2 regions of the Corynebacterium sp. PCR 32 genome follow, and region 1 is predicted to be linked to the other one. Evidence: riboswitches for the same ligand, from Rfam matches in the RefSeq annotation. Region 1 holds a riboswitch; the other holds the start of a gene.
The links. A riboswitch is a leader RNA that binds a small molecule or an ion and turns the genes downstream of it on or off. The one in region 1 is predicted to bind thiamine pyrophosphate.

Region 2: it holds a riboswitch for thiamine pyrophosphate, as region 1 does, so the genes downstream of both, thiO (glycine oxidase ThiO) here and V5S80_RS04630 (ECF transporter S component) in region 1, are expected to answer to the same signal.

What each region holds. Positions count from the first base shown of each region.
Region 1 covers NZ_JBAHVL010000002.1:155,368-161,025, reverse strand. Annotated here, with positions in the region: gene V5S80_RS04640 (energy-coupling factor transporter transmembrane component T family protein) at 1-272, opposite strand, end outside; gene V5S80_RS04635 (ABC transporter ATP-binding protein) at 368-1,993, opposite strand; gene V5S80_RS04630 (ECF transporter S component) at 1,993-2,640, opposite strand; TPP riboswitch at 2,634-2,779, opposite strand; gene V5S80_RS04625 (patatin family protein) at 2,812-3,741, shown strand; gene V5S80_RS04620 (hypothetical protein) at 3,813-4,067, shown strand; gene gdhA (NADP-specific glutamate dehydrogenase) at 4,136-5,479, opposite strand; gene V5S80_RS04610 (sugar porter family MFS transporter) at 5,599-5,658, opposite strand, start outside.
Region 2 covers NZ_JBAHVL010000001.1:83,996-89,653, forward strand. Annotated here, with positions in the region: gene V5S80_RS00290 (ECF transporter S component) at 1-452, shown strand, start outside; gene V5S80_RS00295 (energy-coupling factor transporter transmembrane protein EcfT) at 545-1,141, shown strand; gene V5S80_RS00300 (ATP-binding cassette domain-containing protein) at 1,146-2,342, shown strand; gene purT (formate-dependent phosphoribosylglycinamide formyltransferase) at 2,348-3,601, shown strand; TPP riboswitch at 3,676-3,786, shown strand; gene thiO (glycine oxidase ThiO) at 3,777-4,982, shown strand; gene thiS (sulfur carrier protein ThiS) at 5,032-5,388, shown strand; gene V5S80_RS00320 (thiazole synthase) at 5,392-5,658, shown strand, end outside.

The DNA.
Region 1 (5,658 bases):
ATCACACGGATGATGATTGCCGTCGCCAATGACACTGAGTTATCCGTGATACGCGCGAAGACGACTGTCACGTACTCGTGTCCCCCTGGCCGCCCATACAGCACCATGGATATTCCGGTGAGGAGAGCCAAAAACACGATGGGCCACCCGCGACGAATCATCCGCCCCCACTTCATTCCTAGCACTGGAGCTGCAAGGATTTCGCACACTAATGCGATTCCCGCGGAGACAATATCTACCGAGATCAGAAGCGGAGTGGTAAGTAATGCCATAGCAGCAATACGCGCTACCGGGTTAAAAGTCACCCGCCGCGTTCTCGTCGCCCCATCGTGGCCGTGACAACCATGGGGTTTCTCTCTCGTCTCATTCACCGCTGCATCTCAATTCCGCCTGCCTCAAGCCGGGCGTGGCGCACACCAAAGAGATCGACGACCAATGGATCATGAGTAATGGCCAGTACCCCCACCCCATCGTCGCTCATCTCACGCAAGAGCTCAATGATCTGGATAAATGTTGTTCTATCCTGGCCAAACGTGGGCTCATCCAGGATGACGACGTCGGGGCGTGTGGACAACACAGTAGCCACCGATAGACGGCGTTTCTGCCCTCCGGACAACGTGAATGGGTTTGCCCGTGCCACAGAGGATAATTGCAGGCGGTCGAGAAGCTCATCGGCCCGGCGGTCAGCGGCCTCTGCATCAAGCCCGCACACCCGCGGGCCGACAAGCAACTCATCACGCACCGTTCGCGCGACGAATTGGTGCTCCGGATCTTGAAAAACCATGCCGATACGCTGTGCCAACGCTCTCGAGGACCAGTCCATTGGATTCACGCTCGCATCGTACCTGCGTGCTGTCTTTCGACGCCTCCTGACAAACTGCGAAAATGTCCGACGTCCCCCATGGTCATCACGGGGATGCCGGGAAGACTGGCATACGGTCCACGAGCCGGTTCCATCACCCGAGGGCCCCCATCCCACGGCATCAACATCACCGTCAACCGGCGCGAGTAACCCTGCCAGAGTCGACGCAACAGTCGATTTACCTGCTCCATTGCGGCCGGTCATAACTGTTGGGGTCGTCGTCACATCCATAGTGATCCCGTCGTTGACCGCGACACCACCCCACCCCACGGCCACATCACGTGCGCGCAGCAACGCGGCGCCTGGTGATACGTCCCGTGGTGCGCACTGTTCGCGTTCTCGCCGCCATGTCGAATCGATGGGCATCGGCACGTCAGGAATCCATACGCCATCCTGCGCCAGCTGTGGCCCCATCGTGTGGGTAATCTCATCAGGGTGTCCGTCGGCAACAATAGTGGAATCCCCCACGACCATGATCCGATCAATGACATCCCACCACACGTCCACACGGTGTTCCACAATGACTACTGTGGCACCAGTGCGCTCGGCAGCGGAGACAACAGCGTGGCGAATATCGTGGACGCCCTCGGGGTCGATATTCGCAGTCGGCTCATCTAAGAGGATCAAACCGGCGCCCATCGCCACCACACCAGCCAGCGCCAAGCGCTGCTTCTGCCCACCGGAAAGTTTCTCCGTCGGATGATTATTCGGCACGGTTAGCCCAACTAGATCACGTGCCCAGTCCACGCGCTCCCAAATGTCCTCACGCGGGAAGCCCAGATTTTCGCAGCCGAATGCAATATCGTCCCCCACCCGCGAGGCAATGACCTGCGAATCAGGATCCTGCAACACCAAGCCAACCTGGCCACGCACCCTGCGCGCATCCTCGCCATTGATGAGCAGGTGGCCCGCGTAATCCCCGTCATCGGAATCACCCAACACACCAGCCATCGCGGACATCAAGGTCGACTTCCCTGACCCTGAGGCACCTAACAACAAGACTTTGTCGCCGGGATTAACTCGAAAATTGACATTCGCCAACACTGGGCGGCGGCGTCCGGCGTGCCGCCATCCAAAACCCTCCGCAACAACACACGCAGGGGTACAGGCGGGATCGTCTGCGGATGCCATTAGACCAACTCAGCGCTTTCTCGGCCAGCAGCAAAGCGATCCAACGCTCCCGCGGTGGCCAACGCTCGAACGAGGTAGAAACCGAGTACACCAGCTAAAACAGCACCAGATATGGACAATGACGCGAGATAAATCATGTTGTAGTCCATCGACCGTGCATAGTTACCCGACGCCCACTCATAACACCATTCAACGGCTGACGCCCCTATACCAGACAGGACCGCGACTACCAGCGAATAGCGCGCGTAGAGAAACGCCACGAATACTAACTCTGCACCAACCCCCTGCGCCAGACCGGAATACACCGTAGTGATGCCCCACTGGTTGCCCAACACCGCAGATATTATCGCTGCGATAACTTCCACCATGATCGCCGCCCCCGGCTTACGAATAATGGTGCCACCCAAGACGCCGCCAAGGAGCCAGATCCCCGTCACTAGTCCACCAATGCCAGGAAGGAGAGAATCCATTGCGGTGTACCAGGCGCCACCAATACCGTTCCAGGCCCAGAAAATTAAGCCTGTTGCAACGCCTAGCACAGCCGCGGTGATGATATCCACCACGCGCCACCTCGTGATGTCGCGGCGGGCTCGCCGCGCTGAAACTGATGTCGATGTGTCCTTGTCAGCCGACTTGTGATTGATCATGAACAGCTTTACTCCCTATCGCCGGCGTGATCCGGATCAGGTTCATACGGTCGACATTTCCACTCACAGGCCGATTAATCATCGGCGGTGGCAGAAATGTCCTCTCAGCCCGATATCGTGGGCTCCCGCGAAGTACGGATATGAGGATAACACTCAGGTTATGCTGATTTTATGACCTCATCTGTCGAGCATCCTTCGAGTGCGCCATGGGGAACGTCTGATTCACCCCTGGACTGTCCGCATGTCGCGATCATTTTTGAAGGCGGGGGCATGCGGAATAGCTACACCGCCGGTGCGGTGCAAGCATTGATTGATCACAAGGTGAACCCCGGATGGGTGGGCGGAGTATCAGCGGGAACAACACATGTGGTCAATTTCCTTATTAAAGATCGCACTCGGGCGCGATCATCCTTTGTTGATTTTGTAGAGGATCCACGCTTTGGCGGGTGGAAAACTTTTGCTCGAGGTCAAGGATATTTTAATACACAATTTATCTATTCCGATGCTGTTATGCCGGGTGAAATTGCTGAGATGGATTTCGATGCCTTCATGGCCAGTACACCCCAGTTCGCACTTGGTGCATTGCGGGCAGATACAGGGACAATGACATGGTGGCGTCGAGAGAATGTCCACACGTTGGAGGAGCTTTCGGCGTATACGCGGGCGTCGTCGACGATTCCATTTTTCATGCCCGTTGCTAAAGTCGATGGACAGTCCTACTACGACGGTGCGATGGGCCCAACAGGTGGATTTGCTTACGACGCGGCTATCGAGGATGGATTTTCAAAGTTCCTTTTTATCTTGACACGGCCTCGGTCATTTCGGAGGGAACCCATGCCACAGCCACGGTTGATTCGGAGTTATTTTCGGAAAGAACCCGCCATTGCGGAAGCACTTCTTCAACGAGCAGAACGATATAATAGATCGAAAGAAAAGATCGCACGCTGGGAAGAAGAGGGTACAGCAATGGTTTTTTACCCTGATCAGATGCCTGTTCATAATAAAGAAAGAAATGTGGAAAAATTGCAGCGTTCATACCAGATGGGCGTGAATCAGGTCGCCCGAGAGTGGCCTCAGTGGGAAGAATTCTTACGTCGATAGGTAGTCCGCTTGTACACTGGCGACCAGTGACAGCCGTAAAGATCTCGTGTCCACAGTTCAGGAGAAGATCCGTGTCAACGTCATTTATTTATCGAGACCCTTTTACCCACACTAAACATCAGGTTGATGCTCCCGACTCTGCCACCTACGTCGTTGTCAGAAATGATGGTGAGAAAAAGTCGGACAGTACTGTCCTTGGTTTCTTTGATGATTATGATGATGCACGACAAGCCGTTATGGCTGAGCTCAATAGGGAACTGCACTCCCCCGTGGGTGACCGTGAAGTTCTGGTCACTCATACCCAGCTTTATAACCCTTTAGCGTAGCGGTACGCATCGATGCCGTCGCAGCACAGAATAGTGGATCAGCCGGGACGGCACGTCGACTGCAGAGACTAGATCACCCCCTGGGCAAGCATTGCATCTGCAACTTTCTTGAAACCTGCGATATTCGCGCCAACGACGTAATCGCCGGGGACGTCATAGTCATTGGCTGTGTCGTTGCAGGTCCGGAAGATATTGTGCATGATGTCACGGAGGCGCTGATCCGTGTAGGTGAATGACCACGAATCGCGGGAGGCGTTTTGTTGCATCTCCAGGGCGGAGGTGGCAACGCCACCAGCGTTCGCCGCTTTCCCCGGGGCGAACAAAGTCTGGCGTGTCTTGAACACCTCAACGGCGTCAGGAGTACATGGCATATTCGCACCCTCAGCAACGTACTTGCACCCATTGTCGGCGAGCATTTTTGCGTCGTCCTCGCCGAGTTCATTCTGTGTTGCGCAGGGAAGCGCGACGTCGGCTTTCACTTCCCAAATGTTGCCATTCTCGTGGAATGTTGCTCCGTCGATCTCATTCGCGTAATCCGATACACGGGCACGACGAACTTCCTTGACGTCTTTCAGGAGTTCGACATCGACGCCGTCTGGGGTTGACACATAGCCGGAAGAATCAGAGAACGCAACCACCGTCGCACCAAGTTCTTGAGCTTTTTGGATGGCATATATGGCGACGTTACCGGAACCAGATACGATCACTGTGGCGCCGTGGAGGCGTTCTTTATGTGCTGCCATCATTTCTTGCACGAAATAGACAACACCGTAGCCAGTTGCTTCTGTGCGGACGAGTGACCCACCCCAGGCCAGCCCTTTGCCGGTCAGGGTGCCAGACTCGTAACGCCCGGTGATGCGGCGATACTGGCCGAAAAGATAGCCGATTTCACGGCCGCCCACGCCGATATCCCCGGCTGGAACATCGATATCGTTGCCAATGTGACGCTGGAGTTCCACCATGAATGATTGACAAAAACGCATAATTTCATGCTCTGACTTTCCTTTCGGGTCAAAGTCAGAGCCTCCTTTGCCACCACCAATCGGCAATCCTGTCAGTGAATTTTTGAAGATCTGCTCGAAGCCGAGGAATTTGATAATTCCCAGATTGACGGATGGATGGAAGCGGAGTCCACCCTTGTAGGGGCCAAGAGCGGAGTTAAACTGCACGCGAAATCCTCGGTTAACCTGAACGTTTCCTTGATCATCAATCCATGGGACGCGGAAGATGACCTGGCGTTCGGGTTCAACGAGGCGCTGGATGAGCCCCTGTTTCGCGTAGTGCTCATCGTTGCGAAGGACATATTTAAGGCTGCCGAGAATCTCTTGTGCAGCTTGGTGAAATTCTGGTTCACCCGGGTTCCGCTTGAGTATCTGCTGGTAGCGCTCATCGACGGTGGTGTTGACGTCCATGGTCTCCCTTTCTGGGTTGAAGTCAAGCATGTGCCGGCCAGCTTAATGGACATCACCACAGTGAGGACCGGTTTATGAGGTATTCCCCAGAAGGGGGAACCGCCGCACGCTCCAACCTGTCACGCTGACCGTGGCGATGGCGCGGCGGCTTCCCACCGGGCCCCGTTTTCCCAATATTT
Region 2 (5,658 bases), on a different contig from region 1:
ATTGTGATTCCATCGGCACGGTGTTAATTGCCGCCCTTGCGGGGCCGCAGGCGGGAATGGTGACGGGTGTCCTCTCCGCTCTCATGTGGGGAACGTTTAATCCGACGGTGGTGCCGTTCGCCGCTGACTACGCACTGATTGGCTTGCTTGCGGGGCTGGTACCGTGGGCGAAGCGATGGGTTCCGCCGATAGCGGGTGGTGTTATTGGTGTGCTGTCTGCGTTGATGGCGGCGCCGGTGGCGTCGTTCATTTTTGGTGGCACGGCTGGGACTGGGACGGGGCTGGTGGTGACGGCCTACCGGGGGCTCGGGGCGAGTCCGATGATGGCGGTATATCTACAGTCGTTAACCTCAGATCCGATCGATAAGGTTATTGTATTTACCCTGGTATCGACGATTATCGCAGCGTTGCCGTTGCGGACAGTGCGGTCGTTTTCGTCGTCGACTCTGTGATCCTTTGCTAGCACTTATGTGAATTGAGTCCCCCTGATTGTGAGGAGTTCAGCATCCACCCTTATACGCCACTTGTGATGGCCGCATGCTTGATGGTGAGCGTGACGGTAGTGAATGTGCCGTGGGCGTCTGCTGCTGGTCTGGCAGTGGCGGTTGGGGTGGCCGCTGTCGTGAGGAATAAAGCAGCGCTAGTGACCGCGGTGGCGATGATTGCGCCGGCGTGTGTGTCGTTTTCCCTGATGTATGGCCTTTTTGGTTCCTGGGGTACGGCTGGGGCGTTGAGTCTGCGTTTCGCTGCGGTGGTGGGGTGTGGCGTGATGGTGGGTTCATTGGTTGATGTGGACGCGTTGATGCGTGCGTTGCAGACGTGGTTGCCGGCGCCGATGGTGTATGTGGTGGGGTCGGTGGCGCGGTTGGTGCCGTTGGCGGCGTCACGGTTGAGGATTATTCAGCAAGTTCAGAGGTCACGGGGGGTGACTCCGCGCCGGTGGAGGCTGGTGGTCCCGTTGGTTGTGGGGTTGGTGGTGGATGCTTCAGCGCGGTCGCGGCCGTTGTCGCGCACGGGTATTGGTGTGCCCGGGCGGCGGTCGGTGTTGTATCCGGTTCGGGATCGTGTGTGGGAGCGTGTGGTTCGGTGGGGGATGGTTATTGTGACGTGTGCTGTTTGTATGTGGGGTGTTATGAGGTAGTGCCATGAAGCGATTTGTGTGCGGTCCGAGTGGTTCGGGTTTGAGTGAGGAGGCTTGGGCCCTTGCTGATGAGTCGGGTGCGGCGTGGGTGGGTAATGATGCGGCGGCGCATATCACCCTGTTGAGGTCCACGGTGGAGCAGGAGCTTGCGTTCGGGATGGAGCAGGTGGGTGTTCCACCTGCTCAGATGCGCGCGCGGATTGGTGCGATTGCCCAGCAGTGGGGGTTGACTGGGATTCTTCAGCGGGATCCTTCCCACTTATCGACGGGTCAAACACGCCGGGTGGCGATTGCGTCTGCGTTGTTGCGGAATCCGGAGAGCCTGGTGCTTGATTGCCCGCTGGATGGGTGTGATCAGGAGGCGGTGCGGACGCTGGTGCAGGTTGTGGACGCTTTCCCTGGTGATGTCACGATTTTCGATCGGACGTGGAATGAGCTGGCTGACCTGTGTGAGGTGGAGTCGCGCTATCCCGAGGGTGTGGACATCAACCCTGGTGTGCGCGCTGCTCCTGAGCACCCGGTGTCCGTAGCGTCGGCGGCGTCCGCAACGGCCCCGGCGCTGACAATTCATGGTCTTACAGTGGAACGTGACGCGGTTACGGTGGGGCCAGTATCGGTAGTGATTCCGCAGGGGATTACGCATCTTGCGGGGCCGAACGGTGCGGGGAAGACAACGCTTCTCCTTGCTCTCGCAGATCTGATTCCGCGTGCCGGTGGGTGGTTGTCCCGTTCCACAGCATCGACGCCGGCGTCGCGTTCGACCTCGAGGGATGTGTTGTCTCTTCCTTATGGGTGGGTGCCCACGGCGATGGATTCATCGTTGTTGGCGCGGACGGTGCGTGATGAGGTGGCTGTGGGGTCGTCGTTACGGAATGCGGATGCGGTGTTGGAATATTGCGGTCTGCAGGATGTGGCGGAGGTGCATCCGTTGGATGTGGCGTCGTCGGAGAGGCGGATAGTGTCGCTGGCGTGTGCATTGGTGCGTGGGCCGGAGTTTTTGTTCTTGGATGAGCCGACGGTTGGCCTGGATGTTTATGGGTATCGAGCAGTGGAACGGATTATGCGTGGCTTCGTTGCGGGGGAGGTTCATGACCTGTTGTGTGCACGTGGCGGGACGGTGTTGGGGGAGCCGACGTCGGTGGTGTGGACGTGCCATAATGGACCGTATTCTGACCTGTCGGACTTTCGGCTGGTACTGTGACCAGCGTGTACACGCCAGATGCAATTGGAACGCCCCTGTCCCCTAGCGCAACCAAGGTGATGTTGCTCGGTTCTGGTGAACTGGGCAAAGAGGTCGCCATAGCGTTGCAGCGTTTGGGGGTGGAAGTTCATGCAGTTGATCGGTATGACGGTGCTCCTGCGCATCATGTTGCGCAGTATCATTACGTTCTTGATATGACGGATCCGGATGCGGTGAAGAACCTTGTTGATGAGGTGCGCCCGCATTACATTGTTCCGGAGATTGAGGCGATCGCGACGGATGCCCTGTTGGATTTGGAGTCGGAATACACGGTTATTCCGACGGCAACGGCGACGCGTGTGACGATGAATCGTGAGGAGATTCGTCGTGTGGCGGGCGAGGAGCTTGGCTTGCCGACGAGTGGGTATGCTTTTGCGTCGACGCGTGATGAGTTTGACGACGCTGTGCGTGCGATGGGTTTTCCGTGTGTGGTGAAGCCGGTGATGAGTTCGTCGGGCAAGGGGCAGAGTGTTCTCCGGGGCCCGGGGGATTGTGATGAGGCGTGGGATCATGCGATGAGTGGTGCCCGGGTGAATCAGGCGCGGGTCATTGTTGAGCAGTTTGTGGATTTTGATTATGAGATCACGTTGTTGACCGTGCGGTCATTGGATCCATCGACGGGGAAAGTGGCGACGTGGTTCTGTGAGCCGGTGGGGCATCGTCAGCATTCTGGGGATTATGTGGAGTCATGGCAGCCTGCGCCGATGAGTGCTGCGGCGGCGGAGAACGCGCAGTCGATTGCGGCGCGTGTGACGAATGCGTTGGGTGGTCGTGGTGTGTTTGGTGTCGAATTGTTTGTGAAGGGCGATGACGTGTACTTCTCTGAGGTCAGTCCGCGTCCGCATGACACGGGTATGGTGACGATGGGTACGCAGCGGTTGTCGGAGTTTGATCTGCATGCACGGGCAATTCTGGGGTTGCCGGTTGATGTGACGTTAGTGTCACCGGGGGCGTCTGCTGTGGTGTACGGGGGCGTGGAGGCCGCAGGTGTCGCGTTCTCGGGGGTTCGTGAGGCGCTGGCTGTGCCGGAGACTGATGTGCGTGTTTTCGGTAAGCCGGAGGCTTTTCCTCATCGACGGATGGGGGTGGTGTTTGCCACTGCGGAGGATATTGAGACAGCACGGTCGCGGGCGACGACGGCAGCGTCGTTGATTCATCCTGTTGTGCCCGGTGGTGAGTGGCGGCGTGGCCAGCCGGTGGTGGGACAGTCCCCTGAATAACCTGCATTGAGGGGAGACGTGTCGCCGGTGGGGTGTGGGCCGGCTTATTGTTGGTGGAGTAGAGACACAATTCGACATTGACCTACGGGAGCCCCGTGATGCGTGGGCTGAGAGGGCGGAGCGTTGCCGCCGACCGTGAACCTGATGCGGGTGATGCCGCCGGAGGGAAGGACCGTTGTCCCGTCGTTTCACTGTGATTGGTGCTGGCCTTGTGGGGCTGGCGACTGCGTTTGAATTGACCGAGCTTGATGAGGGGTGCTCGGTGGTGGTGATGGATCCCTCACCCTTATCGGGGGCAAGTTATCATGCGGCCGGTATGCTCGCCCCAGCTGCGGAGATGCAATATCAACAGGATGCGTTGCTGCCGCTGATGCGTCAATCTGCGGTGTGGTACCCCAGCCTGGTTCGTCGTGTTGCCCGGGCTGCTGGTGGTGACGCAGACGACCCGCGGGTGACTGGTTTCCGGCGCGACGGCACCTATGTTGTTGCTGTTGATTCGGCAGATCGACTCCACCTTGAGCAGACGCGGGATTACCAAGCGTCGTTCGGCATGGCTGCGAACCGGGTGAGTGTCCGCGAACTGCGGACAGCGGAGCCGGCATTGAGTCCACAGCTGTCGGGCGCGGTGTATATCCCGGGCGATCACCAGGTCGACCCCCGCGTGTTCGGCCGGCTCCTCATGGAAGCGCTACGGAATCGTGAGGTGGAGTGGGTGAACCGCGCAGCTGTTCCGGCCGACATGGGGGCCGGGTGTCGGGGGAGAGCCACCACCGTGGTGGCCAATGGTGTCGGCGCTGCTGATTTTTTCCCGTATCTGCAGCTTCGTTCGGTGTGGGGTGACATCCTCCGGCTGCGTGTTCCATCGGAGCTTGATCCGTTGGTGACATCGGTGATCCGCGGCTATGTCCGCGGCCGGCCGGTGTACCTGGTTCCCCGTGTTGATGGTGGCCTCGTTCTGGGGGCGACGAGTCGCGAGGATGACCGGGATGCGCCGCTCGCTGGTGGGGTGCTTGATCTTCTCCGCGATGCGGCCACGATGTGCCCCGGTATTCGCGAGTGTTCTGTGGAAGGGGTGACGGCGGGTGCTCGGCCGGGCACACCGGATGATTGCCCCTACATTGGTCTCGACCACGCCACCGGTGCTGTGGTGTCCACGGGCTATTCCCGTCATGGGATTGTGCTTACCGCAATGGGAGCGCGGGTCGGTGCGGCACTCGCTGTGGCCTCTGCTGGGGGTGGATTAGATGATGTGACAGGCGCGGATATGGTGCGGCGGTTGGACTGTTCCGATGAGTTGTTGGCTCGCGCAGATGATGACGATCCCCCGGAGCTGACCGTGCGCGACATTGTCTCCGTGACGGATATTTATCGGGACGCGTGACAAGTGATGACTCTCTTTTGCAGGTCGCAGTGAGAAAGCTGAGGAAATGATGACAGATACCCCATGTTCTCTAGGTCACATATCAGGTGGTCCAGATCATCCATCAATCACGATTGAAGTGAACGGTGACCAGTGTCAGGCAGTCGCCGGATTGACTGTCGCACGATTGGTGGCGGCCATATCAGTCGATGGTGAGAACGCTGACCTCACGGTGGTCGATTCTACGGTTGATTCCACCGCCGGTATCGGGGCACAGCCTACCGCTGACACCCATGCCGCAGGAGATGGTGTCGACGGCTATGCCGTCGCTGTTAATGACGAGATTGTCCCCGCATCAACCTGGCGTACCAGCACAGTGAGAGACGGTGACCGCATTGAGATTCTCACCGCAGTTCAAGGAGGGTAAACAATGGACAATACTGGAGCGCCGAATCACCCCTGCACGAGTACGGACTCAGATCACTGGACGCTGGCTGGCCGTGATCTCACCTCACGTCTGTTCCTCGGCACGGGAGGGATGACGTCGTTGGACATTATGGAAAAGGCGCTGGTGGCGTCGGGAAGTAATGTGGCGACGGTGGCGATGCGTCGATACCGCGCGGGAGCAGTGGACGTGTTTGGCATGCTGCGGCGCCACAATGTTCACATTCTTCCCAACACTGCCGGGTGTCAAACG